2 linked regions of the Parafrankia discariae genome follow. The protein of the gene in region 2 interacts with the protein of the main gene of each other region in a pairwise test. Links are inferred from orthologs where the notes say so. Each region holds a gene or a part of one and is shown on either strand. Other genes may lie near its edges. The genes, in order: B056_RS0129295 and bioB.

Region 1 (14,299 bases), on a different replicon or contig from region 2:
CGGACGGGCAGGCCCGGCTCACCGACTTCGGGATCGCCGTCAGCGAGGGCGACGCGACCTTGACCAGCACGGGGATGGTGGTCGGTTCGCCGGCCTACATTCCGCCCGAGCGGGCCCGGGGCGCGCGGGTGGGGGTTCCCGGCGACGTGTGGGGCCTGGGTGCCACGCTGTTCACCGCGGTCGAGGGCGAGGCGCCGTACGCGGGTGAGGGGGCGCTGGCGACGCTGGCGGCGATCATCCAGGACAGGCGGCGTCCCAGCCGGTACGCGGGCCCGTTGCAGGATGTGATCAGTCAGCTGCTGGACCCGGATCCGGCTCGGCGTCCGTCGTTGGCACGGGCCCGGGTGGAGCTGCGGCGGATCGCGGCGACCGCGGAGCCGAACCCGACCACCGTGTTCGACACGGAGGCCGACGCGCTGCTGGACGCCGATGTCGGCGACCAGCCGGACCCGTCCTCGCCCCCGCTCCCGCCTGGGCCGGCGGTGGCCGAGGAGAACGACGATCCGGGGCCTGGCGACGATCCGGGATCCGGCGCCGTGCCGCGGACGGGCCCCCGCGCCGGGGTCGGCCCCGATGCCGACCCCGCCGCCCGGCCCGGCTCCCCAGGCCCAGGCCCAGCTTCAGGCCTGAACCCAGGCCCGGAACCACACTCGGGCGCGGGTGCCGTCGGGTCCGGGGACGGGGCCGCGCCGCGACGGCGCCGTCGGATGGCGCTGCTGGCGGCGGTCGTCGCCCTGCTGCTCGCCGTGGGCGGGGTCGGGCTGGGGCTGGCGCTGACCGGTGGTTCGGGCAGCCCGTCCGCCGGTCAGGTGTCGGGTACGGGCGCTCCCGCCACGCCCGCGGGTGGCGGCGGGCCGTCGCCGGGCCCGTCGACCGGTCCGACCGGCCCGGCCGGTGGGCAGGCCGCGGCACCGGAGGCGTCCGCCACGCCGGGCGGCACCGGCACGGCGTCGGCGACACCTGGCGGGTCGGCGGCGGTGCCGTCGCTGGACCGGCTCGGCACGGCGATCCCGGACGCCACCGCGCCCGCGGCGGCGCCGGCGGGGTTCGAGACGCACCGCGGCGCGGCCGGTTGGTCCCTCGCCGTCCCGGGGCAGTGGGCGGCGGCGCGCCGTGACCGTGAGCACGAGACGTTCACGGCACCCGGGGGCTATCCGGATCTGCTGGTCGAGACGCAGGACGTCGCCGGCCCGTCCTCGATCGGGGCGTGGCACGAGCTGGAGCCCGGTACCCGGAAGAAGACCGCCGGCTACCGGCTGGTCTCGATCCGTCCATCCGACGGCGCGGACGGGACGACGTCCGCGGTGTGGGAGTTCACCTTCACCTCGGGTGGGCAGACGGTGCACGTGCTGGACTTCGGGGTGGTCCGCAACGGGCACGGCTACGCGTTGCGCTGGCGGGTGCCGGAGGCTCAGTGGCAGGAGCGGCTTGAGCTGATCCGCACGATCAGCGCGACCTTCCGCCCCGGGCCCTGACCCGCCGGGCCATCGCCCGCAGCTGCTCGGAGTTCAGCGGCTGCTTGTACACAGTGGCGTGCGCGCGGACCAGACCGACGATCGGTTCCAGGTCCTCGTCGGGCGCTTCGATGCCGTCACGGTCCATCGCGTGCCGGACGGCGGCGCGGCCGCTGTGCTTGCCCAGTACCAGGCGCCGGCGCGCGCCGACCTCCGCCGGGTCGAACGGCTCGTAGGTCGCCGGGGCGCGCAGCACGCCGTGCACGTGGATGCCGGACTCGTGGTCGAACACGGCGTCGCCGACCACGGCCTTGCCGGCGGGGACCGGCCGGCGTGACGCGCCGGCGACGAGGCGGGCCAGCGGGCGGAACGCGGCGGTGTCCAGGTCGACGGGCAGGCCGAGCAGGTGCCGCAGTGCCATCGCGACCTCCTCGGTCGGGGCGTTGCCGGCCCGTTCGCCCAGGCCGGCCACGGTGGTGCTGACCCAGGTGAATCCGGCCTGCACGGCGGCGATCGTGTTCGCGGTGGCCAGGCCGAAGTCGTCGTGGGCGTGGATCTCCCAGGGGGCGGGGACAGCGTCGAGCAGCGCCCGTAGCCGGGTGTACAGGGTGATCGGGTTCGCCACCCCGACCGTGTCGGCCCAGCGGAACCGGGAGACACCGAGTCCTCGGAGTTCCCCGGCCAGGTCGATGACGAAGTCGTCGTCCGCGCGGGAGGCGTCCTCGAAGCCGACGCTGACCCGCAGGCCGCGGTCGGTGGCGTCGAGGACGCAGTCGCGGATGCGGGTCCGTGCCCAGGCCCGGTCCTTGCCGAGTTTGGTGTGCAGGTGCAGGTCGGAGGCGGGGATGGTCAGGTGGGCGGCGGTGACGCCGCTGGCGACGGCGGCGTCGATGTCGCGGTGGTCCGCGCGGCACCAGGCGACCACGCCGGCCCGTTCGACCGCGGCGACGACGCGGCGCAGGACGTCCACCTCGACGGGTCCCATCGCGGGGACGCCGGCTTCGATCTGGTGCACGCCGGCGGCGTCGAGCGCGACGGCGATGGCGATCTTCTCCCGGGCGGTGAAGGCGACCCCCGGGGTCTGTTCGCCGTCACGCAGGGTGGTGTCGCAGAACCGGACGGGGTCGGGTTCGGGTGACGACGTGCCGCTCTTCATGATGATGGTCACCGGCACTTTCGACGGCTGAGGAGAACCCGGGCGCTGGCTGTGTGTTCCGGTCCCGTGGGCCGGCTCATACAGGAAGACGCACGGTTCCAGGCGACCGGAATCGCTAGGCAACCTATGTTCCGTCGATTTCGTGTGCGGGTCGCGCGGTAGCGGCGAGGTTAACAGGATAGTCCGTGGCGGCGGCGGCACCTTTTCGGGGACGGGAAATTCTGTGAGGCTCGAAGGATAATCCCCGGCGTCGGGAAATCCGCCGCCGCCATGGTGGGTTCGGCCCCGCGCCGTGGCGGGCTCAGTCCAGCGAGGCGGCGAGCGACCGGCGGATGTCGCCGGTGCTGTGCAGCGGCACGCCGATCGCCGAGCCGATCGCCCGGCGCAGCTTCGCCAGCAGCTTGTCCTGGGCGTCCGGCGGCGAGATGCGCAGGTAGAGGTCGATCACGTCGTCGACCGTCTCGTGGCCCCGCAGCTCCTCGACGCGCTGGTGCTTGTAGACGCCGACCGGGTGGCTCAGCCGCGACGACGTCACATAGAAGTGGATGCGTTCGAGGACGGACGGCAGCTCCTCGGGGTGCGTCGCCAGCCGCCGCCTGAGGTAGTGGAGGAACTCGCGGGCGTGCCCGGCCTCGTCCCGGCTGGCCCGCAGGTAGAGGTCGGCCAGGACGGGCTCCTGGACCCAGGCCGCCATCGCCCGGTAGACCGTGTTGACGGTGATCTCGCTGATCACGTTCGTGGCGAGGGTGGCGCTCGGGGTCACCCCCGGTTCGTAGGGCTCCCGCAGCGCCTCGATCTTGGCCTGGTCGATGTGGACGCCGACAGCACGCAGCCACGCCCGGAAACCGAAGTGGTGCTGCAGCTCCTGGTAGGCCCAGATGGCCACGAAGGCCGAGCAGTCGTAGTCGTCGGCGAACTCGCTGAGAAAGCCGTGCAGGCCGGGCAGGGACGTCGCCTCGCCGAGCACGACACCCTTGGCGACGGCGATGTCCTCGGGCCGGACGAGGTCGTGCCGGATGTTCTCCAGCCCGACGTCGGAGACCTTCCACTGGAGGCGCTCGTAGTGCAGGAAGGCGTCGAAGCTGTGCGACTCGCCGGCGAGGGCGTCGCCGGCCGCGGACCCGCCGGTCCGGGAGTCGCCGGCCGGATTACTGCTGGTGTGGCGGTCGTTCGGTGCCGTGGTCACGGCCATGGGTGGACTCCTTCGGAGATCTCCCGGGGTTTCTCCTCTCCATTGTCTGGTCGTTTCCGGGAATTCCCAGTCATGGCTCCGGACGGCAATCACGCAATCAGGCGCGCTAATCGGTTCTCGTCAGGCGGTGTGGACCGGGACGGTGAGCAGGTTCTCGCCGGTGGCGCTGACCACCACGACCCGCACGAGCCGCCGGGCCGGGATGGCGGAGGTTCCGCGCACGTCGACGGCGCCGTGGTAGTCGGCGGTCCAGGTCGCCGCGGTGTCGCTGCTGCCGTCCTCGGACACGGCGACCAGGGCGCAGGTCGTTCCCGGCCGCACCCCCCACAGCCGGATGGTGAAGCCCGCGCCGGAGGGGGCGTCGGCCACCCAGACCTGCGCCCACACCTGGCTGGTCGCGTCGGTCGCCGAGACCATCCGGCCCGCCGGCCCGTCCGCCGAGGAGGTCAGTGCCACGGTGCCCGCGATCGATCCGCCGGCGACGACGGCGGCGAGTGCCACGGCGGCCAGGGTGCGCCGTCGGCGTGCCGTCCGCCGGGACCGGGTTAGCCCGGCGAGCGCCCGGTCGAGGGCGGCGCTGTCGGTGCCGGCGGGGGAATCCGCTCCCGGGGGATCGGTCCGCCGGGGATGGGTCCGCGGGGAGTCGGTCTCCCGGGGGGCCGTGGCCGGGGGGTCGGTGACGTCGGCGAGGCGTAGGCGGGAGAGCAGGCCTGGCAGCCCGGCGAGCCGGGTCAGTTCGGCGCGGCAGTCGGGGCAGCTGTCCAGATGTGTCTCCACCGCGGCGCGTTCCCCGGGGGGAAGCGCGCCGAGCACGTAGCAGCCGAGCGCGACGCGCAGCGCCGGGCAGGTGTCGGTCATGGCGCCCACCCCCGCTCCTCCAGCGCCAGCCGCAGCGCGCGCAGGCCGTAGTAGACCCGGGACTTCACCGTGCCCGGCGGAATGCCCAGCGCCGCGGCGGCCTCGGCCACCGAGCGGCCGAGGAAGTACGTCTCGACCAGCGCGGCGCGGTGTTCCAGGCTGAGCGTGCGGAACGCCTCCGCCACCTGCCAGCTTTCCATCGCCCGCTCCAGGTCGTCACCGGCGGGCAGTGAGGCCAGGACGTCGCCGGGCAGCTCGGGCGGGCGGGCTCGGCGGGCGCGCTGCTCGTCCACGACGATCCGGGCCGCGACGGTGAACAGCCACGGGCGCAGCGGCCGGTCGTCGGCGTCGAGTTTCGGTGCCTGCCGCCAGACCCGCAGCAGCGTCTCCTGCACGACGTCCTCGGCCCGGCCGCGGTCACCGGTCAGCCGGGTGGTGAACGCGAGCAGCGCCGCCCCGTGCTCGGCGTGCACGGCGCGCACGAACACGGCCCCGGGGTCGTCCACCCTGGGCCGGCCGGCGCGGCGCAGTCCCACATCCCCCCTTCACGGGCCGGCGGGCCGTCCGGTTCACCGGGCGGGCTGTCGGACGGGTGACAGCGGTCACGGTGAACCCGGCCGGCCCGCGCCGCGTGACATCTCCCGTCCGCACCGGTTTCCCGGCCCTTTCGAGGTGCTGGTCCTTGCAGGGAACAGGAGAACACGTGATGCACCGTGCGCAGGCACGTACCGTGGCCGCGTTGGCGAGCGGCGTCCTGGTGCTCGCTCTCACCGCCGCCTGCGGGGGTGGTGACGACACCGCCGCCGCGCCGGCGGCCTCGCGGCCCGCCGCGGCCACGACCGCGCCGTGGACCGGCGCGCCGAGCGCCGGCGCGACCGCGACCGCGGGGGTCTCGTCGGCGCCGGCGGCGACCGGCACGACGGTCATGGTCACCGCGACCGAGTTCGCGCTGAAGCTCTCCCAGGACACGTTCACCGCGGGCACCTACACGTTCGTCACCACGAACGACGGCCAGGTGACGCACGCCCTGGAGATCGAGGGGCCGGGCCTGGGCGACTCGGAGACGGCCGACCTGGGGCCGGGCCAGTCCGAGGGGCTCACCGTCACCCTCGGCCTGGGCACCTACAAGCTCTACTGCCCGGTCGGCAACCACGAGGCGCAGGGCATGTCCACGCAGATCACCGTGACCTGACCCGGGCCGGGCCGGGCCGGTCTCGTCCGGCCCGCGGCCGGACGGGGGTCGGGCGCGGGCTAACGTCGGGAGGGTGAGCGTCCAGCCCCCGCGAGCACGGCCCGCCGATCTGCCGGTCGACCTGCGCAGCGACACCGTCACCCGACCGACGCCCGGCATGCGCCGGGCGATGGCCGAGGCGGAGGTCGGCGACGATGTCTACCGCGAGGACCCGACCGTGCGTGAGCTCGAGGAGCACACCGCCGCGCTGCTCGGGCATGAGGCCGCGCTGTTCGTGCCCAGCGGCACGATGGGCAACTTCTGTGCGTTGCGGGCCGGTGCCCCGGTGGGCACCGAGGTCGTCGCCGACACCGACGCGCACATCGTCACCTACGAGCTCGGTGGGCTCGCCGCCCTGGGCGGGGTGCAGACCCGCACGCTGACCGGTCTCGCCGACGCCCTCGACCCGGCCGACATCGCGGCCCAGCTGCGCGCGTTCCCGGCCGCGCACAACTACAACATGGTCCGCACGAGTGTGCTGGCGGTGGAGAACACCCGGGCCCGGGCCGGTGGCCGGGTGTGGCCGCTGGAGCGCCTCGACCGGCTGCGGGCGATCACCGCGGACGCCGGGGTGGTGCTGCACTGCGACGGTGCCCGCCTGTGGAACGCGGCGGTGGCGCTCGACGTCCCCCCGCGCCGCCTCGGCGCGGTCTTCGGGACGCTGTCGGTCTGCCTGTCCAAGGGCCTCGGTGCCCCGGTCGGTTCCCTCGTCGTCGGTGGCGCCGAGCACGTCGAACGGGCCCGTGAGTGGCGTAAGCGGCTCGGTGGCGGGATGCGCCAGGCGGGGGTGCTCGCCGCCGCCGGCCTGCACGCGCTGCGCCACCACGTCGACCGTCTCGCCGACGATCATCGCCGGGCCGCCGGGCTGGCCGTGACGCTCGCCGACGCGGCGCCGGGGCGGGTCCACCCGGAGCGCACCGAGACGAACATGGTGCTCGTCGACGTCCCCGACGCGGTGGTGTTCTGCGGGCGGGCGGCGGACGGCGGGGTGCTCGTCGGCCTGGCCGGCCCGACGACGGTCCGGATCGTCACCCATCTCGACGTCGACGACACCGCGATCCGGCGGGCCGGGGACGTCCTCGCCCCGCTGCTGAGCGCCCTGCCACCCGCCGGGTCCTGACGGCGGCCCCTGATGCCAGTGCCTGCCGGCGGTTTCCGCGCCGCCGCCGCCGGGTGGTCAGCTTCGCCGGGTGGTCAGGGGCCGTAGGCCCTGGCCGGATGGATGAGGACGGCGGCGCGGCGCTGCTCGGCCATCACCCGGTCGTAGGTGTCCCAGTCGTCGTGCGTGCCGCCGGCGGCGGTGAAGATCTCCCGTAGCAGCAGCCGGAGGCGTTCCGCGTCGACGTGCTCGTGCGGGTCGTCGGGCCCGATGATCTGTGCCTGGCCCTCCACGGTGGCCCACCGCCACCCGGACCGCGACGTCACGCTGATCTGCGGCCGTCGGCGCAGGTTGGCCAGCTTCGCCCGGCCGTAGGTCACGAAGGCCACGACCGGCGCGGGTTCCCGCGGATCGGCCGGCAGCGGATGGGGCATGAACGCGGCGTTCACCACGGAGGCCTGGATGGTCCCGTCGGCGCGGCTGGTGGAGATCACCACCAGTCCGCTCTCCGCGCGCCCCAGCTCGGCGGCGGCCTCGAAGGCGGCCCGGTCGAAGGCGGCCGCGGCGAACGAGGCCCCGTCCGGCGGGGCGGAGTCGTGCGGGGGGTCGGACGGGGCCATGGACGTCCCTCACCTTCGCGGTCGGGTCCGCCGCCCGGGCGCCGGTCGCGGCGGTGGGCGGTCACACGGGATCCGCGGCCAGGCTACCCAGCCGGAGCCGCGCGGCGCCGGTCACGGGACGTGGCGGACGTCCCGCCCGGTGCCCGCGCCGGCTGGTGGACGTCCCACGCGGCAGATGTCCCGCTCAGGCCGGGGACGGCTGGCAGGCGAGCTGCGAGGCGGCCGCGGCCGGCTCCAGGTCGGCGAGGGTGAGCGGGTGGGCCGGCGGGTCGGGCAGGGCGATCCGGGTCGTGGTGACCCGGCCGGGGGCGACCCGCACCAGCTCGCCGGAGCGCAGCGCCCGCCAGTCGGGATGGTCGTCCATCGGCTCGCTGGCCACCACCACCGAGGGCACGGCGGCCAGGTCGGCCGAGCGCAGCCGGGTCGTTCCGGTGGCGTCGACGTGCTCCAGCGGACGCCGGCCGTGCGGCCCGCCCGCGGCCCGGCGCAGCAGGTACAGCGTGTTCGTCTCCGGGTAGCGCAGGGCCCACAGCTCCCGCGGCGTGGCGAGCACCAGGTTGATGCTGTACACGGGCAGGTTCGCCGCGACCCAGCGGGCGGCCGTCTCGATGCCCCGCCCGACGTCGCCGTCCGCGTTCGTGATCTCCCGGGTGATCAGGGCGAAGAACCGCTCGGAGTCGGTGTCGCCGACGACCCGGTCCCGGGCGCCGCCGAGGTGCTTCTCCAGGTGGTCGAGGCCCTCGACGACCCCGTTGTGGGCGAAGATCCGGCCGTCCTGGTGGAACGGGTGGGTGTTCTCCGGCGCCAGCCGCCCGGTGGAGGCGTGCCGGACATGCGCCACGAACGTGGTGGACGTCCGGGCGCGCGCCTGCGCGGCGAACTGCCGGTCCGCCCAGGCCGCGATCGGCTGCCGGAACACCTCGGGACGCCCGTCGGAGTCGAACACGCCGAGGCCGGTGCCGTCGGGGTTGCGGTGGCTCTGCTCGTCGAGGCTGTCGGGGGCGTCGAGCAGCCAGAACGTGGCCCTCGTCCGCTCCGGGGCACTGCTGAGTCCGAGAAGTCGACACATGGCCCGCGAACCCCCGTGATCGCCGCGGCGGCGGCCGGCGGGCCGCCGCCTCGTGCCCCGTGGTGTTCCCGCCGGCCGGGGTTCCTGCACCCGGGCGCCGCGGGTCAGGCGAGTGCGGGGTCGGCGAGTACGGGTCAGGCGAGTGCGGCGTAGGCGGCGCGGCGGGCCTCGGCGTGGACGGCGGGCGGACCGGAGCCGTCGAACATCCGCTGCGTCAGCACGATCACGACCAGCTCGCGGGCCGGATCGACCAGCCAGGACGTGCCGAGGCCCCCGTCCCAGCCGAACGCGCCGTCGTCGCGCACGGCCTGCCCGAACGACCACGACTGGTCGGTGAAGTCGTCGGGGGCCAGTCCACCGCGGGCCCGCTGGGCGGCGGTGAGCTGACCGGTGGTCATCGCCCGCACCGACGCGGCCGACAGCACCGGCGCGCCGCCGCGCAGGAACATCCGGGCGAACGCCAGCAGGTCGTCGGCGGTCGAGAGCAGGCCCGCGGCGCCGTCACAGAACGCCGGCGGCCGGCCCCAGGCACTGTCGGCGGGCTCGTCCCGGACGACCAGGCCGTGCGGGGCCGGCTGGTAGGCGGTCGCGAGCCGGTCGAGCTGGTCGGGGTCACGCGCCCAGAACGCGGTGTCGCCCATCCCCAGCGGTTCGCACAGCCGGGTGCCGACCAGCTCGGCGAACGGTGCCCCCGCGGCGCGTTCCACCAGCACGCCCAGCACCGCCGCGCCGGTGTTGTACAGCCAGCGCTGCCCGGGCTGGGCGATCAGCGGCAGCGACCCGAGCCGCGCGATCCACTCGTCGGGGCCCGGCGGGGTGCGCGGGTCCGGCGGCCCGATCGTCGCCAGCCGCAGCCGGTCGGCGGCCTCGACGACCGGCCACGGCCGCCGCGCGGTGAACATCTCACCGGCGATCCCGAAACCGAACGTGAACGTCAGCAGGTCACGGGCGGTGATCGGGCGCGCGGCGGGGACGGTGTCGTCGAGCGGGCCGTCCGGGTGGCGCAGGACCCTGCGGTCCGCCAGCTCGGGCAGCAGCCGGTCGACGGGCTCGTCGAGGTCCAGCAGGCCGTCGTCGACCAGGGTCATCGTGACCGCGGCGGTGATCGGCTTGGAGGTCGAGGAGATCCGGAACACGGAGTCCCGGGTGACCGGGACGCCACCGCCGACGGCCAGGGTGCCGAGCGCCTCGACGTGGACCTCGTCCCCGGCCGCGACGAGCAGGACCAGCCCGGGGATGCGGTCGTCCCCGACGTGGCGTGCCGCCGTCCGGTGCAGCGACCGCCTGCCCTCGCCCGTCAACCGCGTGCCCATCGTGACCCTCCACCCTCCACACCGAGTCCGAGAACTCCTGGGAACTCAGACCGGTGCGGACGGCGATTCTCGTCGCGGGACGACGCCGGCCCGGCTCAGGGCACTTCCAGGTTGCCCTCGATCAGCGGCAGGTGCTGGAGGTGCTTCGAGTGGGAGGCGATCGCGACCAGCGCGAGCGCCTGCGCGTAGGCGACCCGGCCCGCCTCGTCGAGCGCGTCGACGTCGATGTCCGCCAGGACGTCGACCGACATCCGCAGGTACTCCTTCGAGTCGAACTCGGTGCCGTCACCGATCAACGCAGGGACACGGGGTGGAAGAGCGCGCTTGGCCATGCTCCTATGGTGCGTCCCACCGTGTCTGCCTGTTATCGGGACCCCCGGATCCACTCTCACCAGCAGACCGGGCCGAAGCCCGACGTGCCGGGGAGAAGCGTGGCGGGACGCCGTTGGCCGGGTCAGGCTGGGGCTGTTCGGGGAGTCGGGTGGCGGCGGAGCAGGAAGGCCGCGATCAGCGCGGCCAGGGTGATGGTGACCAGGCCGTTCACGACCAGGGCGGTCTGGATGCCGCCCAGTGTCGCCTCCCGCGCCGAGTGGCCGCCGCCGGCGGTGAGCGCGGAGGTCCGGGCGGTCGCCACCGCGCTCATGATCGGTATTCCCAGGGTGAGCGCCACCTGCTGGGTCATCGTCGTCAGGCCGGTGGCCAGGCCCTGCTGCGCGTCGGGCAGCCCGGAGGTGGCTGTCACCAGGTAGGCGACGAGGCCGCTGGCGTGGCCGAAGAACCCGACGACCGAGGCCGCGAGCACCAGCGACAGCGAGCCGCGGTCCAGCCCGACGAAGGCCAGCGCCAGCGCGGACAGCCCCTGGACGACCAGCCCCAGCACCAGGGTGCGGCGCGGTTCCACGACGGACAGCACGCGCGGTGCGACCAGGCCGGCGACGAACGCGGCCGTCCCGGGCAGACCGAAGATCAGCCCGGTGGTCACCGCCGAGTAGCCGAGGACCCGCTGCAGGTACAGCGTCATCAGGAACACGATCGAGCTGCCCATCGCGAAGACGACCAGCCCGCCGAGGTTGCCCCAGCCGACGTGGCGCAGCCGCAGCACCTCCAGCGAGGCCAGCGGATGCGGGCTGGTCGCCTCGATCCGCCAGAAGGCGCCGAGCAGGACGAGCCCGACCGCCACCGCGATCCACACCGACGGCCGGCCCCAGCCGTCCTCACCGCCGCTGGAGATGCCGTAGACGAAGGCGACCAGCCCGGCGGTGACGGTCAGCGCCCCGGGGACGTCGAGGCGGGCCCGGACGTCCGCGCGGCCCCCGGGGACGACCCGTGGCGCTGCGAGCAGGATCGCCAGCGCCACCGGGACGTTGACCAGGAAGGCCCAGCGCCAGCTCAGATAGCCGGTCAGCAGCCCGCCGACCAGCGCGCCGACGGTGAAACCGGCGGGCAGCAGCGCCCCGTTGAGGCTGAGCGCCCGCTGCCGGACCGGCCCCTCCGGGAACGTAGTGACCAGCAGCGACAGTGCCGCCGGGATGGCGATCGCGGCGGCGAGGCCCTGGCCGACGCGGGCGAGCAGCAGCACGGACGGGCTCTGGGCGAGCCCGCCGATCAGGGACGCCACGATCAGCAGCACCAGGCCGGTGAGGAACATGCGGCGCCGCCCGGCCAGGTCGGCGACCCGGGCGAACAGCAGGGTGAACCCGGCGGAGGGCAGCGCGAACGTGGTCGCGATCCACTGCAGGTCGCCCTCGCCGAGCCCGACCCCCGCCCCGATCGAGGGCAGGGCCACGTTGAGGATCGAGAAGTCGATCGCGAGCATGAACTGCGTTCCCAGCAGCAGCACGAGCGCGAGCCGCTGCCGTGGGGTCATCCGGTCGGCCACCGCGGCCCGGGCGGCCTCCGGCGCGGGCCGTCCGGCCGCGGGTTGCCGTGGGGCGGGCACGGCCAGCCCGGCCGGGTCGGTCGCGTCCGGCGTGCCGACGGTGGCCCGCCCCGCGATCGCCGCGGGCGTCGAATCTGTCATGCCCCGCACGATCGTGGACGTCGACCGCCCCAGCCACGCCCCCGCCGTTGCCACCCCCACGGGTCCTGCCCCCGGCGTGGATGGCACTGGCAGGGTCACCCTCGCCCCGTCGACGCGGGCGCCGCGCGGCATGACAATGCCGAGCATGACCGAGCTGGGGGAGTTCCTTCGTTCGCGGCGCAGCCAGATCACTCCCGCGGACGTCGGCCTGACCCGCCCGGGTGACCGGCGCCGCGTGCCGGGCCTGCGGCGTGAGGAGCTGGCCCAGCTCGCCGGGGTGAGTGTCACCTACTACACGCGGCTGGAACAGGGGCAGAGCCGCAACGCCTCCGACGCCGTCCTGGATGCGCTGGCCCGGGTGCTGCTGCTGGGCGACGACGAGCACGCCCATCTGCGCACGCTGGCCCGGCCGGCGCGCGCGGCCCGGCGTAGCGCCCGACCGGAGAAGGTCCGGCAGGGCGTGCGGCTGCTGCTGGACGCGGTGCGCGACGCCCCGGCGCTCGTCGTCGGGCGGCGCACCGACGTCCTGGCCTGGAACCGGCTCGCGCACGCCCTGCTCGCGCCGCACCTCGACTTCGCGGCGCCGAACCGCTGCGCGACCCAGCCGAACATGGCCCGCCTGATCCTCCTGGATCCCCACGTCCGTGATCTTTATGTGAACTGGCGGCGCAAGGTCGACGAGGTCGTCCGCTACCTGCGGCTGGCCTCCGGCCGGTATCCCGACGACCAGCAGCTCACCACCCTCATCGGCGAGCTGTGTGTGAACAGCCCGGAGTTCGCCGCCTACTGGGCCCGCCACCAGGTGCGTGACTGCGGGCACGCGGTCCGCGAGTACCGGCATCCGCTGGTGGGGGACCTCGTCCTCGCCGAGGAGGTGCTGCAGGTGCAGGACGACTCGGGCCTGCGGCTGCTGGTCCTGTCGCCCGAGCCGGGGTCGGCGAGCGGGGAACGGCTGGCCCTGCTCGCCAGCCTCACCGCCAGTGCCGCCGCCGTCGGCCCGGCTGCCGGGGAGCACCTCTGCACCACGACCGCCGCGGGCGGTCCACCGGCATCCTGACCCTCCGACACGCCGCTCCCGCGGCGCGGTGGCGGGCCGGAAACCCGTCGAAGGCCGGTGTCGCGCGGAGTGTTGTCTGGCCGACGCCCGTACCTCCGCGTGGCATCGGCCGGTTGTTTCCCGCACTCCCTACGTTCGCTCCGGGAGCGCGTCCCGGCCGGGGCGGAGCGTCAGGAGGCTGACGCGGTCAGCACCGGTACCGCGGCGCGGGAGCGACCGGCCGGCAGCAGGCGGACACCGATCAGGACGAACGCGGCTCCGGTCACGGCCTGGAAGACGGCTACCAGCGCGAGCGGGAGGACGTCCACCAGCGTGCCGGGCAGGGCCGTCAGCAGGAGCAGCCAGGCCGCGACGGGGACGAACCGTTCCCGGACGAGCGCCGCGGCGAACAGCATGCCGCCGGCGACGTAGAGGACCCCGGCGGTGTACACGGCCGGCATCGTCGGGGCGGAGTCCGTGAGCGCGTCGCGGACGGGCTCGTCCAACGCGAACAGCACGTACACCCGGGAGAACTCGATGCCCGTCAGCAGTGCCAGCCCGACGATGTTCGCCACCGCGCCCAGGTCGAGCAGCCGGTTGCCCGGCCCGGCGAGGGGACCGGGCCGGCGCAGGCAGGCGGTGATGCCGGCGACGGCGAGCACCGCGAGGACCGGCGCGGCGACCCCGGCGGTGTTCAGCACGGCGTTCTTGCTGCCGGCGATGTCCACCGGCGTGTCGAGCAGCACGGCGGCGCCGCTCGCGATGGCGGCCGCGGCGGCCGCCAGCCGGGTCCGTGGCTCGACGGCGGGGCCGGGCCGGGTGTCTCGATCGGTGCTCATGGTCGTCCTCCGAACGGCGGGGAGCGCGGCGGGGAGTGCCGCCTCGGCCACCATCTGACTATGCCGGTAGCCGGTACTCTGATCGCCAATATAACGGTGAACTTACTAGTGGGCAACGGGGTGGTCAGCCGCGTCCTCGGGACGTGTCGCGGAGGGCGCGGCGCGACTCGGTGCGGTGGGTGCGGCGTGCCGCGGTCAGATCGGCTCGGCGCGGCGGGTACGGCTGGCGCGGCTCGGCGCAGTGCTCAGTGCAGTTCGGTGAGGCGGCGGCTGCCGCTGCCGGTGACCGCCACCGCGATCGCCACCCCCGCCGCCATCAGCAGCCAGCGCAGCAGGAGCAGCCCGTCCCGGTCGAGCGCCACGGCACGCAGGGCGTCGCCGAGCTCCCCGAGCGCCCCCAGCGCGAGCCGGC
Region 2 (14,431 bases):
TCACTGCGGCTCAGCGTGCTGGCCCGGCTGCGCGCGGCCCGCGCGGGGGCCGACGCGTCGGAGTTCCGCCCCGACTAGACGGGGCCCGCCCACCCCGACCAGGCGGGGCCCGTCGCGACCGGGCGGGGCGCCCTCCCCGCTCACGCGGGGCGGTTACGGCGGGGCGGTTAGGCTGCGTGCTGTGCGTATCCTCGTCACCGGCGCGGCCGGTTTCATCGGTTCCACCGTCGTCGATCGGATGCTCGCTGACGGTCATTCGGTCGTGGGCATCGACGACCTGTCGTCCGGGCGTATGGAGAATCTCGCGCAGGCGGCGTCCGATGCCCGGTTCTCGTTCGAGAAGGGCGATATCACGTCGCCGCATCTCGGTGACTTCGTCGCCCGGGTCCGCCCCGACGCGGTGGCCCATCTCGCGGCGCAGATCGACGTCCGGATCAGCGTCGCCGACCCGCTGCTCGACGCCCGGCTGAACGTCCTCGGCACGATCAACGTGCTGGAGGCGGCCCGGGTGGCCGGGGTGTCGAAGGTCATCCACACCTCGTCCGGCGGGTCGATCTACGGCACGCCGGTCGCGCTGCCCGTCGACGAGTCCGTGTCGCCCGCGCCCGAGTCGCCGTACGCGGCCGGGAAGGCCGCCGGTGAGCTCTACCTCAACGTGTACCGGGTGACCTACGGGGTCGCGACGACGGCGCTGGCGCTCGGGAACGTCTACGGCCCCCGGCAGGACCCGCACGGCGAGGCCGGGGTGGTCGCCATCTTCGGCACCGCCCTGCTCGAGGGACGCCCAACCAAGATCTTCGGTGACGGCACGACCAGCCGGGACTACGTCTTCGTCGGGGATGTCGCCGACGCCTTCGCCCGCTGCGCGCCGGCGCCGGCGGCCAACGGCCTGCGGATCAACATCGGGACCGGAGCCGAGACCACCGTCCGCGACCTGCACAGCCGCATCGCGCGAGTGGTCGGGGTGCCGGACGAGCCCCAGTTCGCCCCGCCGCGGCCCGGTGAGCTGCAGCGCATCAGCCTGGACGTCGGCCTCGCGGAGCGGGAGATCGGCTGGCGGCCGCGGGTCGACCTGGACGGCGGGCTCACGCGGACCGTCGACTGGATCCGGGCCCGGCTCGGTGCCCGGGCCGCCGCCGGCCCGGGCGACGCGACCGGCTGACCGGCCCCCGGCTGACGGCCTGGCCGGCTGCCGGGACCGCGGCCGAGCTCGCCGGCTGACGAGACCGGGCGGGAGCGCTGGGCGTCCCACCCGGTCCACCTGTCAGGTGTTCGGGCGCTTGCCGTGGTTGGCCTTGCTCTTCGCCCGCGCGCGCCGCTTGCGCTTCTTCTTCGCCATCATGAACTCCTCTCTGTCGCTCTGGGCACATACTGCCAGCCGCCGGGTGCCGGGCCGCGGCGGCGGACCCGGTCCGTGAGACCCGGCCCCTGACGCCCGGCTTCTGGCGCCCGGCCCGCGCCGGCCGGTGGGCCTACTCGGCGGTGTGGCCGCTGTCGACGGGGCGCGGCCCGTCACGCAGTGGGGCGCCGGCACCGCCCGGGCGATGATCGGTGGGGTCGCGGCCCGCCGGGACGTCCCCCGCGCCGGGGCGCTCCGCCGGGAACACGGTGGTCGTCGCGGCCGCGGTGGCCGCGGGGTCGGGCACGTCGTCGGTGTCGTCCGCCGGGCCGGTCATGGCCGGGACGAGCCGGGGGGCGCCGTCCCGCGCGGTGCGCTCGTCCGCGTGCGGGGCCGCGGCGGATGGGTCCTGCTCCCGCGGGCCGGGCTCGCCGTCGCCGGGTTCCGCGTCCTCGAGGCGTCTCGCGTCCTCGAGGTGCCCGGTGTCGTCGCCGGGCTCGCCGTCGACGTCGCGGTGCCCGTCGTCGTCGTGGTCGTCGCTGTCGCCGTCGTCCACGCCGGGTCCGTCGGCGCCCGGATCGCCGCCGGGCCGCCGGGGCCGGGCGAGGCCGGCGGCGAGCCGGGCCTGCAACGTCCGCCGGGCCCGCACCGGCGCCACCGCGCCGAACATGCCCAGGCCGGCGGCCATGAGGACGTCCCCGAGGCTCACCGCGGCCGGTGCGCCCGGCGTCGGCAGCGGCAGGATGTCACTGATCAGCCGCAGTGACGTGCCCTCACCCGCCACCGTGTGGAAGTGCGAGTCGCGGATGCTCTGGACCGATACGCCGGCCCGGTCGGCGGCCCACGCCGAGACCGGCATGTCCCCGCCGTTGGCACTGATCACGAGCGCGTTGAGCAGCACACCCGCGCACAGCAGCGGAAGGCCGGGGAGCCGCCGGTTGGCCACGGCGAAGACCACCAGGCCGGCCGTCGCGAGGATCCAGGCCGGGCTGTGCAGTGCTCCGACGAGCCTGCCGACGGCCAGCACGACCACCACGCCGACGAACAGCCAGGGCCTGGCGACGTGGACGCGACTGAGGGCGTCGAGGGTCCCGCCCCTCGCGAGTCCCACGGCCAACCCGCACAACAGGGTCAGGAGGAGGAGTACGAGCACATCCGTAAGTGTGGAGGGTCGCCACTCGATCGCGCAGCACCGCCCGCCGGTGTGACCCGTCCGCGACGGGCTCGGGACGCAGCGGCGCCGCCGACGGCCCCGACGACGAGGTCGTGGCCCGGGCCCGGCTGGGCGCCCGATCCGGCGCCGCGCACCGGTGTGGCCCGGGAGTGTGGGTCGCCCGCCCGGCCGGGCCCGGCCCCGCCGCGGGCCGTCCGGGATGGCGCGTCGGGTCGATTGCGATCCTGCGCCGACCCGGCGGCTACTACGCTCACATCAGCCGGCGCCGCAGCGCGGTCGACCGGGTGCAGCGGTCGACGTGGAGAAGGGGATTCCGATGTCCGAGGAAGTCCGTGCCGAGATGGTCGCCAACGTCTGGAAGGTCGTCGTGGGTGTCGGCGACTCGGTCGCGGCGGGTGACGCCCTGGTCATCCTCGACTCCATGAAGATGGAGATCCCGGTGATCAGCGAGGAGGGCGGCACCGTCGCCAGCATCGCCGTCAACGAGGGCGACGTCGTGCAGGACGGGGACCTGATCGCCGTCGTCGACTCCTGACGGGACCGGTCCGCCCGGCTGGTCCGCCCGGCTGGTGCGGCCGGCGGGAGCGGTGACGCCGACGCCGGCGAGAGCGGGCCGGCCGGCACGGGTGACGTGACGGCGCGGACTTCACGCCGCCGGCCGCCGGCCGCTTGCCCTAGGCTGATCCGTCATGGACGCCTCGTTCTGCGACCGGTGTGGTCAGCTCGCGAGCATCGGCAGTCATGAGGCCTGCGCTCAGGCGCGCGCGCTGGAACCGCCGCGCTACTGCTCGTCGTGCCGGCGTCGCCTCGTCGTCCAGGTGACCCCGCTGGGCTGGAGCGCGCGCTGCGCCGAGCACGGGACGTCGGTGTCGGCCTGACCCGCGGTCGCCGGCCCCTCATACCGGCCGGCCCGGGTTCCGGCCCGGCCGGGCCCGCTACCCGGCCTGGAATCTCGGCGCGGGTAGCGGGATCTGTGGCTTAGAGCGTGGCCTGCAGGGATTTGATCGGCATCCGCAGCTCGGTGAGCATGGCCAGGTCGCTCTGCGGGTTCTTGCCGAGCGTGGTCAGGTAGTTCCCGACGATCACCGCGTTGATGCCGCCGAGCATTCCCTGGACGTCCAGGTCGCCCAGCGTGATCTCGCGTCCGCCGGCGTAGCGCAGGATCGTGCGGGGCAGCGCCAGCCGGAACGCGGCGATGGTGCGCAGGGCCTCGCGTGAGTCCACCGCGGGCAGGTCGCCGAAGGGGGTGCCGGGCCGCGGGTTGAGGAAGTTCAGCGGCACCTCGTCCGGCTCCAGGGCGGCGAGCTGGGCGGCCAGCTCGGCGCGCTGCTCGAGGGATTCACCCACCCCGATGATCGCGCCGCAGCACAGCTCCATCCCGGCGGCGCGGACGAGCTCGCAGGTCTCCCAGCGCTCCTCCCAGCTGTGGGTGGTGACCACCTTCGGGAAGTGCGAACGCGCCGTCTCCAGGTTGTGGTTGTAACGGTGTACGCCCAGGCCGGCGAGCTCGTCCACCTGCTCCTGGGTGAGCATGCCGAGCGAGCAGGCGACGTTGATGTCGACGGCCGCCCGGATCGCCGCCACACCCTCGCGGATCTGTTCCATCAGCCGCTGGTCGGGGCCGCGGACCGCGGCGACGATGCAGAACTCGGTGGCGCCGGTCGCCGCCGTCGCCTTCGCGGCCTCGACCAGGGACGGGACGTCCAGCCAGGCGGAGCGCACGGGTGAGTCGAAGCGCCCGGACTGGGAGCAGAAGTGGCAGTCCTCGGGGCAGCCGCCGGTCTTGAGGCTGATGATGCCCTCGACCTCGACCTCCGGCCCGCACCAGCGCAGCCGTACCTCGTGAGCGAGGGCGAGCAGGTCGCCCAGCGCCTCGTCCGGCAGCTGGAGGATCGCGAGCACGTCCTGTTCGTCGAGCCCGCGCCCCTCGTCGAGCACCTGCCGGCGGGCACGGGCGAGAATGTCGTCGCCGTCGACGACGACGGGTCGGGGCGCCTCGGCGACGTCGGTGGCCTCGGCGGCCGGAGACGCTTCCGCGGTCGCGGGCGTGGTCACAGGTGCGGTCACAGGTGATCTCCATCAGGAGGTCGTGCCGGCGGCGTGGCTCGCGGCCACCGGTCGGGCTGGACGTCCGTCTTCTCGTATCAGCGGTCGGGTGGCGGGGGCTGTGGCCGGCCGGGGCCGGTCGATCCGCGCCGAGACCATTGTTCAGTCATCCCCGTGACTCGTGCCCGTGTTGTGACGTGAGTCCGGCCGAGGTCGTCACAGGGCGTGCTGGCGCCGGAACTGTGCGGCGTTGAATGCGCCGCCGAGGGCCGGTTCGAGCGAGGATCGCGCGATCCGCAGGAACTGCCCGGTGCCGAGCAGCCCGGCGCCGGCCGGCACCGCGCCGGCCAGCGGCCGCGCGGCGAGCAGCTCCAGGTCGACGATGTTGCTGCGCGCGGCCAGGTCGGGCTCGGCCGGCCAGGAGCCGACGACGATGCCCGCCAGGTCGAGCCCGCGGTTGGCCATGACCTCCAGGGTGAGCGCGGTGGCGTTCAGCGTGCCGAGCCCGGCGGTCGTGACCACCAGGACCGGCGCGGCCAGCGTCCGGGCCAGGTCGGCGAGGGTCGAGCCGTCATGGTCGTACCGGACGAGCAGGCCACCGGCACCCTCGACGAGGACCAGCCCGCGGTCGGCCTGCAACCGCCGCACCGCCGCCGCGACCGTCCCGAGGTCGGGCGTGGGCAGGCCGGCCCGCCGGGCGGCGCTCACCGGCGCCAGCGGGTCGGCGTACCGGCTGAGCTCGTGCACGTCGTCGACTCCGGAGAGGTCGCGGACGAGGTCGACGTCGCCCAGCTCACCGGCCCGGACGCCGGTCTGCGCCGGCTTGACCACGGCGACCGCCGTCCCCCGGTCCGCGGCGAGGGCGGCGAGGGCGGCGGTCACCACGGTCTTGCCGACCTCTGTCCCGGTGCCGGTGACGACGAGCACGCTCACGGGGCGGGGAACCGGTCGATGGCACCGGTGATCACGCCGACCGCGCGGCTCACGTCGGCCTCGGTCAGGTCGGCGCGGGCCGCGACCCGCAGCCGGCTCGTCCCGGCGGGGACCGTCGGGGGCCGGAAGCAGCCGACGGCGACCCCGGCGTCGCGGCAGGCCGCGGCGACCGCGACGGCCCGCTCGGGATCGCCGAGCACCACCGACACCACCGCGCCGGCCGGCTCGGGGGCCCCGGTCGCGGTGGCGATCTCCCGCGCGCGCCGCTGGACCCGCTCCGGGAGGTCCGGGTGGCGGGTGAGCAGCCGCAGCGCCGCCAGCGCGGAGCCCGCGCACGCCGGGGCCAGCCCGGTGTCGAAGATGAACGTCCGGGCGGTGTCGATCAGATGGTCGCGCAACGCGGCCGGCCCGAGGACGGCGCCGCCCTGGCTGCCCAGCGACTTGGAGAGGGTCACGGTGGCGATCACGTCCGGCTCGCCGGCCAGCCCGGCGGCGGCGAGCGCTCCGCGCCCGCCCGGCCCCACGACGCCGAGCCCGTGCGCCTCGTCGACTAGCAGGACGGCGCCGTGCCGCCGGGCCACCGCGTGCAGGGCGGCCAGCGGGGCCAGGTCGCCGTCCGCGGAGAAGATCGAGTCGGTGAGGACGAACGCGCGCCGCCAGGTGCGGGTGGCCAGCGCCTCGTCGACCGCGTCGACGTCCGCATGCGGGGTGACCAGGACGTCCGCGCGGGACAGCCGGCAGGCGTCGACCAGCGAGGCGTGGTTGCGCTCGTCGGAGAGGATCAGGTCACCCGGCCCGGTGAGGACGGTCAGCATGGCGAGGTTGGCGGCGTAGCCCGAGGAGAAGACGAGCGCGCAGCCGAAACCGAGGTGCTCGGCGAGCACGGTCTCGAGCTCCCCGTGCAGCGTGGTGGTGCCGCTGACCAGCCGGCTGCCGGTGGACCCGGCGCCGAACGCGCGCAGCGCGGCGACGCCGCCCTCGACCACCTCCGGATGACGGGCCAGCCCGAGGTAGTCGTTACCGGCGAGGTCGAGCAGGAGGTCACCGTCAGTCCACGGCTGTAGCGAGCCGTGTGCCGCGGGCAGCGCCGGCGCGCCCGCGGGCCCGCGCTCGGCGCGGGGCGCCCGGGGGCGCAGCACGCGGTGCAGCCCGGCCTCGGCCCGCAGCCGGGCCGCCTCGCCCAGCCAGCCGAGCGGGTCCGCGGGGCTGTCCGCGGGGCCGGGCAGGGTACCGGCGGGGCTGGCCGGGACGCCGTCCGTCGCGTCGGCCGAGGTCGGGGATGGGGTGGTGATGGTGCTGTCGGGCGTCACGTCGGCGAGCGTACGGCGCATTCCGGCCCGGCCGCCCGGCACGCCCGGCAGGGCGTCTGGCAGTCTGCGTCCCGTGGGAACCCTCGCCGACGCCCTGCGAGCGAGCACGGATCTCAGCGGCGACGACATCGATCATCTCCATGCGCTCGTCGCGGACTGGGCCCTGCTCGCGGATCTGTCCTTCGCGGACCTGCTGCTGCTTGTTCCGGTGCGGTCCGGCTCGGTGCGGGCGGGGCACGCCGGTGGGATGGAGTTCCAGGTCGTCGCGCAGGTGCGTCCGACGACCGGACCCACCGCGTACCACAACGACGAGGTCGGCAGCGTCGTGATCAACCGGTGGGTCGTGCAGAACGCCTGGCGCGAGCACCGGATCGCGCGGGAGGGCGAGCCCGAGTGGGACGGCGGGGTCCCGGTGCGCACGGAGGCGATCCCGGTGCGCCACGGTGACCGGGTGATCGCCGTCCTGGCCCGGGACACCAACCTCGCGACGACCCGGACGCCGAGCGCGCTGGAATCCGCCTACCTGCAGGGCGCGAACAACCTGGCGCTGATGATCGCCGAGGGCGCGTTCCCGTTCCGGGGCAGCTCCGCCGAGCTGCCCGAGGCGCCGCGGGTCGGTGACGGCATGATGCGCCTCGACGGCGCCGGCAAGGTGATCTTCGCCAGCCCGAACGCGCTGTCGGCGTACCGCCGGCTCGGCCACACCGGCAACGTCACCGGTGAGGATCTGCGTACCGTGCACCGCGCGCTCAACCTGCCGGCCACGACCCCGGCGGTCTGGCACGCGATCAGCCGGCGTCGGCCGGTCGAGGTCGAGATCGAGGTGGGCAGCACGGTCGTGCTGCTGCGGGCCATCCCGCTGTACCCCGGAGCGATCCGTGAGGTGCTGGTCCTCGTCCGGGACGTCTCGGAGCTGCGGCGCCGGGAGGCCCAGCTGCTGAGCAAGGACGCGACGATCCGGGAGATCCACCACCGGGTCAAGAACAACCTGCAGACCGTGGCGGCGCTGCTGCGGCTGCAGATGCGCCGGACCAAGGCGGACGAGGCCCGGGACGCGCTGCGTGAGTCGGTGCGTCGGGTCACCTCGATCGCCGTCGTGCACGAGACGCTCTCCCAGACCCTGGGGGAGTCCGTCCCGTTCGACGAGATCGCCGACCAGATCACCTCGGTGACCGTCGACCTGGCGTCCACCGGGACGCGCGCGACGACCAGGCGGGTCGGGTCGTTCGGCCAGCTTTCGGGGGAACTCGCCACGCCGCTGGCCCTTGTCATCTCAGAGCTTCTGCAGAATGCTGTCGAACATGCGTTCGACGGATCGTCGGGAGCGATCGAGCTCCGCGTGCAGCGCGCCGAGGACCGCCTCGACGTGGTGGTCGCCGACGACGGTGCCGGCCTGCCGGACGACTTCCAGCTCGAGCACTCACCCCGGCTCGGGCTGCAGATCGTCCGCCAGCTGGTGCTCGGCGAGATGCGGGGGACCATCCGGTTGCAGGCCGGTCCGGCACGAGGGACCGAGGCGCTCCTGTCGATCCCACTTTCCTGAAGTTGGGTGTTTGGGCCTCGCCGGCGCGGGTATGCAGGCCTATGTGTCCTCCGTCCACGACCCGCGCAGGGCGGTCGTGTCGTCGCCGCCGGGCGGTCGTGGCCCGTCGGGCGCCGCCGGTGGTACCGGCGAGGAGGCTGAGTACCCCGAAGGGGATGGCGTCCCAAAAGATTTTTCGGCCGCTCCGTCCGGGTCCGCGCAGGGGTGTGCGCCGAACCAGCGGACAGAGCGGCCGATGGTGATGCGTATCGTGAAAGCCGCCTCGGGCAAGGGTCGATCAACCCGCGAGCGGATGAGAACGGACCACTGCGTGGCTCCGCAATGGAGGTCCGGTCCGTCCGTGCGCGGACAGGCGGTTCACGATCATTGTTCGGTTGTGTGCGGCCTACCTGAGGTAGGCCTGATCGGTCCTGATGTCGACCGGCACGATCGCGCCCAGTACGGGGCGCCCCGGGCTCAGGCGGTCCGGACTCTCAGTCGCACCTGGCGCTTGAGCGTCCGACGTTCATCCTCACTCAACCCGCCCCAGACCCCGGAGTCCTGCCCGGTGTCCAGCGCCCAGTTGAGGCAGTCACTGGTGACTGCGCACCGCCTGCAGACGGCCTTCGCCTCTTCGACCTGGCGTTCTGCCGGACCGGTCGTACCGATCGGGAAGAAGAGCTCGGGGTCCTCTTCACGGCAGAGCGCTCTGTGGCGCCAGTCCATGCGTACTACTCCCTCTCTCGTCTCGGGTCACACTGCACATCAGACGCTCGGTGAGCCGCCATGGTTGCGCCGCGTCCCAGAAGAAAATTCCAGAGTCTGATCGGGCCGCGGCGACCGGGGCTTGTGCGAGTGCATGTGTGCGGACCCAGCTGCACGTGCATCCACCTCGGACATTCGCCACCCTCCCACCGGAACGGGCAGGGGCGCAAGAACCTGCTTGGTCCATCACGCCCGGTCTGGCCGCTACCTGTCCGACGGGGACACAAGCAGACCACGGATCACCCTGCCCCACGTTGACCAGTGGTCATCACGAGTGGATCCCGTGGCTTGTAGTACTTCGAGGCCCTTCGGATCATGTCGAATCGTTGTGGCGTAACGAAGGGTCGGCTCACCCCGCAGGGTCAAACGATGTTGGCCTGTCGGGTGATGCCGGCTAGTCATCTCGTGCTAGGCTGCCCTCTTGGTGTCGATTCGGCCGTCGCCGTGTGGAGTGGCGCGGCCGGTCGGCGTAGCACCAATGCCAGCACGACACTGGTGCCAGCACGACAGGCACCGATGCCGACACAGCACTGATGACCATCCAGACTGAAGATCACCCGAATCAGATGGCCGCGTAGGCCGAGGACCGCTCAGGCAGCCATCCGGACTGCCTGGCATACGACCGGCACGTAACTGACCGCAGGTAACCGACGGCAGGTTGAGTCGCGGAACACCCGACCGATCCACTCTCCACGCGGCGTGACCGCCTGGAACGGACCGCGCAGGATGGGGCGATGGAGGTTCTGGGCCATCGTGGAAGCCGGACACCCGGTCCGGAGAACACACTCGAGGCCGTGGACGCCGCGCTACGGGCGGGCGCGGACGGGGTTGAACTCGACGTGCGCCGCAGCGCCGACGGCGACCTGGTGTGCGTGCATGACGCGCGGCTGCCCCGGCTGGGCGGTCGGGCTGTCATCCGCCGCTCGACCAGTGAGCTCGCCAGCCGTGGCATCCCGCTGCTGACCGAGATGCTCGACGTCTGGGACGGCCGTGGCCGCCTCATCCTGGAGATCAAGAACCAGCCGGGCCAGCCGGATTTCGACGCTCCACGCGAGCGCACGGCCCACGCGCTCATCGAGCTGCTGCGGGCTCGGCTTGACGGGCCTGGCGGGCTCGCCGGGTCCGGCCGGCCGGCCGGACCTGACGGTGCGCCGGGCACGTCAAGCTCCGCGGGGAGCCCGGCGCCGGCGAACCGGTCCGTGCCGGGAATCACGGTCTCGTCGTTCGACTGGTTCGCGATCGAGGCGATCCGCGACGCCGGGCTCGGCGTCGCGACCGCGTTCCTCACGATGCCGCGGATGTCGGTGAGCGGCGGGGTCGCCTACGCCCGCTCGGCGGGCCACACGGAGCTACACGCGCACGTGTCGGCCGTGCTGGGCGTGGCCGACGCGGTGCCGCGCGCGCGGCGGGCCGGGGTCCGCCTCGTCACCTGGACGGTCACTGACCCGGCGACGGCGATCGAGCTTCGCGACGCGGGTGTCGACGGCGTGATCTGTGACGACCCCGTGGGCGTCGGTCAGGCGCTGCGGCGCCCCTGAGTGGCCCCGGGGCGACCGCGCCGGGCTCCCGGCGGTGCTCGACGTGCCGGGTGCTAGGCGATGACGCGCAGGGCCCGCGGGTGGTCGGTGAGCTCCACCAGTTCGAAGCTTCCCAGGACCTCGCCGTCCATCTGCACCGCGACCGGCCGATCGGCCCGCAGGGTCACCGCCGCCGCGTCATGCAACGTGACGACGTTGCGGCCCCGGGGGGCCGAGTCGTCGCCCAGCATCTGGAGTCCCGTCCGCAACACGCTCGACAGCCGGGTGTGGCGCAGCCCCACCAGGTCCAGGCCGATGTCGAAGGAGGCCTCCGGGCAGGCGGCGACCGGCCGGTTGTTGAGGTAGGTCCAGGGCCGCGTGTTGCAGACGATGGCGAGTGACACCTCGACGGGCTCCCGGCCCCGCCGCGCGGCCTCGGCGCCGTCGGGCGCCGAGGCGTCGGCAGCGGCACCATCGGTCACGGGGCTGTCGGCCTCGGCGCCGTCGGCAGCGGCCGGGTCGCCGTCGGCCGCCGAGCGCCCGGCGGCGCCCCCGTCCAGGACGCCGCCTGCCGCGGTGATGCTGATCGCCGGGCCGGAGCGGCCGACCCGGCGGACGAGTTCGGTGGTCGCGCAGCGCAGGAACAGCCCGGCGGTGCTGCGGCGGCCCTTCTCACGGCGGCGCTCGACCGCGGCGACCACGTCGGCGTCGAGACCCATGCCGAGGCAGAACGTGAAGTAGCGGGTCTGGTCGCCGTACCGGGCCCGGCCCACGCTCACCTGACGGGAGCGGCCCTCGCGCAGCGCGGCGAGCAGCTCCCCGGTGGCCTCCACCGGGGACGCCGAATACCCGAGCGCCCGGGCGAAGACGTTGGTGCTCCCGCCCGGGACGACGGCCAGCGCCGGGCCCTCGCCCGCGGGGCCGCTCCCGACCAGGCCGTTGACGATCTCGTTCACGGTGCCGTCGCCACCGAGGACGATCACCACGTCGACGCCGAGTTCGCGGGCCCGGGCACCGAGCTCCACCCCGTGGCCGCGCCCCTTGGTGACCACCGTCTCCAGGGCCACGTCCGCGGCGAGAGCGGTGGCGAGCACGTCGCGGACCCGCTCGGTAGTAGTGGTCGCGACCGGATTGACGACCAGCAGCCCGCGCATGCCAATACGGTAGCCTGCGCAACCATTCCGGGCGTCGGCTGGGAAAACTCTCACACCGTCCGTGCGGATCCCGCGCCGCGCCGCAGGCGTTCCGGCGTGGTCCGCGCAGTGCCGCCATGGCGAACGGGACGTAATCTCGGCGGATGGGTACCAACCGCGGCCCCGCGGGGGCCTCCGGCCCTGCTCCGGCTCCGGGCGGCCGGGTTCTGCCGCGTCCGCTGCTGACCGCGGGCGTGCTGCTCGGTGTGGAGACGGCGGTGCTCACCGGCCTGGGCGCGCTGCTGATGGTCCGGGGCTTCGGCGCCGACATCGAGGACGTCGGCCGGGCGGAGACCGGCGGTCTGCTCGCGCTGGTGGGTGCGGCCTGCCTGGGCCTGGTGACCTGGGGGGTTCTGCGCGGCCGGTCCGGTTTCCGGTCGCCGGCGCTGGTGACCCAGGTGCTGTGTCTCCCCGTCGCCTGGGGCCTGTTGCAGGGTGGTCTGTACGGCTACGGCGTGCCGCTGGTGGTGGTTCCGCTGGCGATCATCGTGGCCCTGGGCTTCGGCGGCGGGTACGCCGGGCCGGCCCGGGAGGGCGACGCGTGACGGCGGTGCGCGGGGTCGGCCGGGTGGGGGTCTGAACCGACCCGGGCCCAGGGGTCGGTTCGCCGGCGGGCGGTGCCGTGCGTATCCGCGCCGAGCGCGGGCCGGACAGGCAGCCGAACAGAGCAGGCGGCGAACAGGACGGGCGGTTCGGACGGCGGGTGCCGGCCCGGTTCAGCCGTCTTACGAGCTCAGCCGTCTTCCAGTAGCCCGCGGCGGAGCTGGGCCAGCGTGCGGGCCAGCAGCCGGGACACGTGCATCTGTGAGATGCCGAGCTCGTTCGCGATCTGCGACTGGGTCATGTTGCCGAAGAAGCGGAGCAGCAGGATGCGCTTCTCCCGCGGGGGAAGCTTCTCCAGCAGCGGCTTGAGGGACTCGCGGTACTCCACGCCCTCCAGCGACTCGTCCTGCACTCCGAGGGTGTCGGCGACGGCCGGAGCCTCGTCGTCCCCGGAGTCGGGCGCGTCCAGCGAGACGGCCGAGTAGGCGTTCGCCGACTCGAGGCCCTCCAGGACCTCTTCCTCGGTCATCTCCAGGTGTCGGGCGATCTCGCTGACCGTCGGCGAGCGGCCCAGCGACTGGGACAGCTCGGAGGTGGCCTTCGTCAGCGAGAGCTTGAGCTCCTGGAGCCGGCGGGGCACCCGGATCGCCCAGCCCTTGTCGCGGAAGTGCCGCTTGATCTCCCCGACGATCGTCGGGGTCGCATAGGTCGAGAACTCGACCCCGCGCTCCGGGTCGAACCGGTCGACGGACTTGATCAGCCCGATGGTCGCGACCTGCACCAGATCGTCGAGCGGCTCGCCGCGGTTGCGGAACCGCCGGGCGAGGTACTCGACGAGCGGAAGGTGCATGCGGACCAGCTGGTCGCGCAGGGCGGCCCGCTCCGGGTCACCCTCGGGCAGCGACACCAGGCGGACGAACAGCGCCCGGGCCCGGATCCGATCCGGCGAGCCGGCGCCATGCCCGGACGAGCCGGACCGGGAGCCCGGGCCCGCCGCGTCGACGGTCTCGTCCGGCTGGGCCTGCTCGCCCACGGTCGAGGCAGGCGCCGGGCCGCCGTACTCGGCGTCGGACGCGTGCTCGGCCAGCCCGTCGGCCGCCCGCGCCGCTCCGGTGACGCCGGCGACGTCCGTTCCGGCGATCTCGGTGCTGGCCAGATCTGTTCCCGTGAGGTCGCCGGCTCCGCGCTGGCTGAGCGCCGCGACCGGGTCACCCGCGTCCGCGGGGCCGAGGCCGCCCGCGCGGTTCGCGGGGACCGTACGTGGGGTGGTTGGTGTTCTGCCGGCTGAAGTCACGACGTGCCTACCGTGTCGCCGAGGGCCGCTGTGGAGGCCGCGCCGGAGCCGCGAACGTGCCCGGCCGGGGGCTCGCCCAGGTCGGCCCGGACACCACGGCGCTTCTGGAGGGCGATGCTGACCCGGGAACCCGGACCGGTCGAGCTGGAGACGTCGCCCGCCAGCGCGGTCAGCACCGTCCAGGCGAACGTCTCGGTGGAGGGCGGCTCACCGTCGAGGCTCTCGACGGTGACCAGGACCTTCATGACGCCGGGCTCGAGGGCGAACCTGCATTCCAGCGACGAGCCGGGAACGGCGGAGACGAGCAGCAGCGCGCACGCCTCGTCCACCGCGATCCGGAGGTCCTCGATGTCGTCGAGGGTGAAGTCCAGCCGGGCCGCGAGCGACGCGGTGGCCGTCCGCAGGACGGTCAGATAGGCGCTCGCGGCGGGCAGGGTGAGCTGGACGACATCGTGCGGGCCGCCGCCGTGGGTGGCCTCGCCCGAGGTGCCGCCGGAGTTCTCCGCGCCGCCGGTCGAAGGCGTCGGATTCACGTTCCTACCCCCAAGAGCCCGGGTCGTGCGAGGAAGGTCCTCGTCGATGATGTCGGTCTTCGTGCGTTTGTGTCGGGTGTTTCCGTCACCGGGTGTTGCTCGTTCGTTGGTCTCGATCTGACTGGGTCGCGGTTGCCTGCGTCGCGAGGTGGGGTTTCCTGCGGCCCGTGGTGTTGTGTCCGTTTCCGGACGACACTCCGGTGCCGGCGCCTACCCGAACCAGCGGGGTGTTACTCCGATGATGGCCCTGCCGAGGAGGTCC

Evidence for each region.
Region 1: the proteins of bioB (region 2) and B056_RS0129295 interact in binary tests that used the Escherichia coli proteins (3 or more experiments, as listed by UniProt). The link is inferred for Parafrankia discariae from one-to-one orthologs.

The regions. Positions count from the first base shown.
Region 1 is NZ_KB891256.1:7,902-22,200, forward strand. What follows is about bases 6,738-9,519. They hold B056_RS0129295 (class II glutamine amidotransferase), read right to left. Parts: upstream 8,680-9,519; coding sequence 7,795-8,679; downstream 6,738-7,794. Other genes in these bases: B056_RS0129285 (threonine aldolase family protein), read left to right, coding at 6,738-7,011; B056_RS0129290 (TIGR03618 family F420-dependent PPOX class oxidoreductase), read right to left, coding at 7,086-7,610; B056_RS38430 (serine hydrolase domain-containing protein), read right to left, coding at 8,814-9,519. In the rest of the region: B056_RS0129255 (serine/threonine-protein kinase), read left to right, coding at 1-1,475; nifV (homocitrate synthase), read right to left, coding at 1,447-2,610; B056_RS0129265 (ferritin-like domain-containing protein), read right to left, coding at 2,912-3,802; B056_RS39795 (anti-sigma factor), read right to left, coding at 3,923-4,660; B056_RS0129275 (sigma-70 family RNA polymerase sigma factor), read right to left, coding at 4,657-5,166; B056_RS0129280 (hypothetical protein), read left to right, coding at 5,367-5,852; more of B056_RS0129285, read left to right, coding at 5,926-6,737; more of B056_RS38430, read right to left, coding at 9,520-9,992; B056_RS0129305 (hypothetical protein), read right to left, coding at 10,088-10,324; B056_RS0129310 (MFS transporter), read right to left, coding at 10,447-12,012; B056_RS38435 (helix-turn-helix domain-containing protein), read left to right, coding at 12,158-13,069; B056_RS0129320 (hypothetical protein), read right to left, coding at 13,240-13,887; B056_RS0129325 (hypothetical protein), read right to left, coding at 14,133-14,299.
Region 2 is NZ_KB891208.1:330,840-345,270, forward strand. What follows is about bases 2,537-5,450. They hold bioB (biotin synthase BioB), read right to left. Parts: upstream 4,581-5,450; coding sequence 3,492-4,580; downstream 2,537-3,491. Other genes in these bases: B056_RS0112880 (biotin/lipoyl-binding carrier protein), read left to right, coding at 2,830-3,048; bsaP (biotin synthase auxiliary protein BsaP), read left to right, coding at 3,203-3,391; bioD (dethiobiotin synthase), read right to left, coding at 4,776-5,450. Also shown: rsrA (mycothiol system anti-sigma-R factor), read left to right, coding at 1-78; B056_RS0112870 (NAD-dependent epimerase/dehydratase family protein), read left to right, coding at 182-1,162; B056_RS46020 (50S ribosomal protein bL37), read right to left, coding at 1,265-1,339; B056_RS40600 (DUF5317 family protein), read right to left, coding at 1,473-2,492; more of bioD, read right to left, coding at 5,451-5,492; B056_RS0112900 (8-amino-7-oxononanoate synthase), read right to left, coding at 5,489-6,823; B056_RS0112905 (sensor histidine kinase), read left to right, coding at 6,876-8,345; B056_RS0112910 (WhiB family transcriptional regulator), read right to left, coding at 8,802-9,050; B056_RS0112915 (glycerophosphodiester phosphodiesterase), read left to right, coding at 9,824-10,627; B056_RS0112920 (diacylglycerol/lipid kinase family protein), read right to left, coding at 10,681-11,760; B056_RS0112925 (hypothetical protein), read left to right, coding at 11,904-12,344; B056_RS0112930 (RNA polymerase sigma factor SigF), read right to left, coding at 12,533-13,636; B056_RS0112935 (ATP-binding protein), read right to left, coding at 13,633-14,169. UniProt on the Escherichia coli protein: Catalyzes the conversion of dethiobiotin (DTB) to biotin by the insertion of a sulfur atom into dethiobiotin via a radical-based mechanism.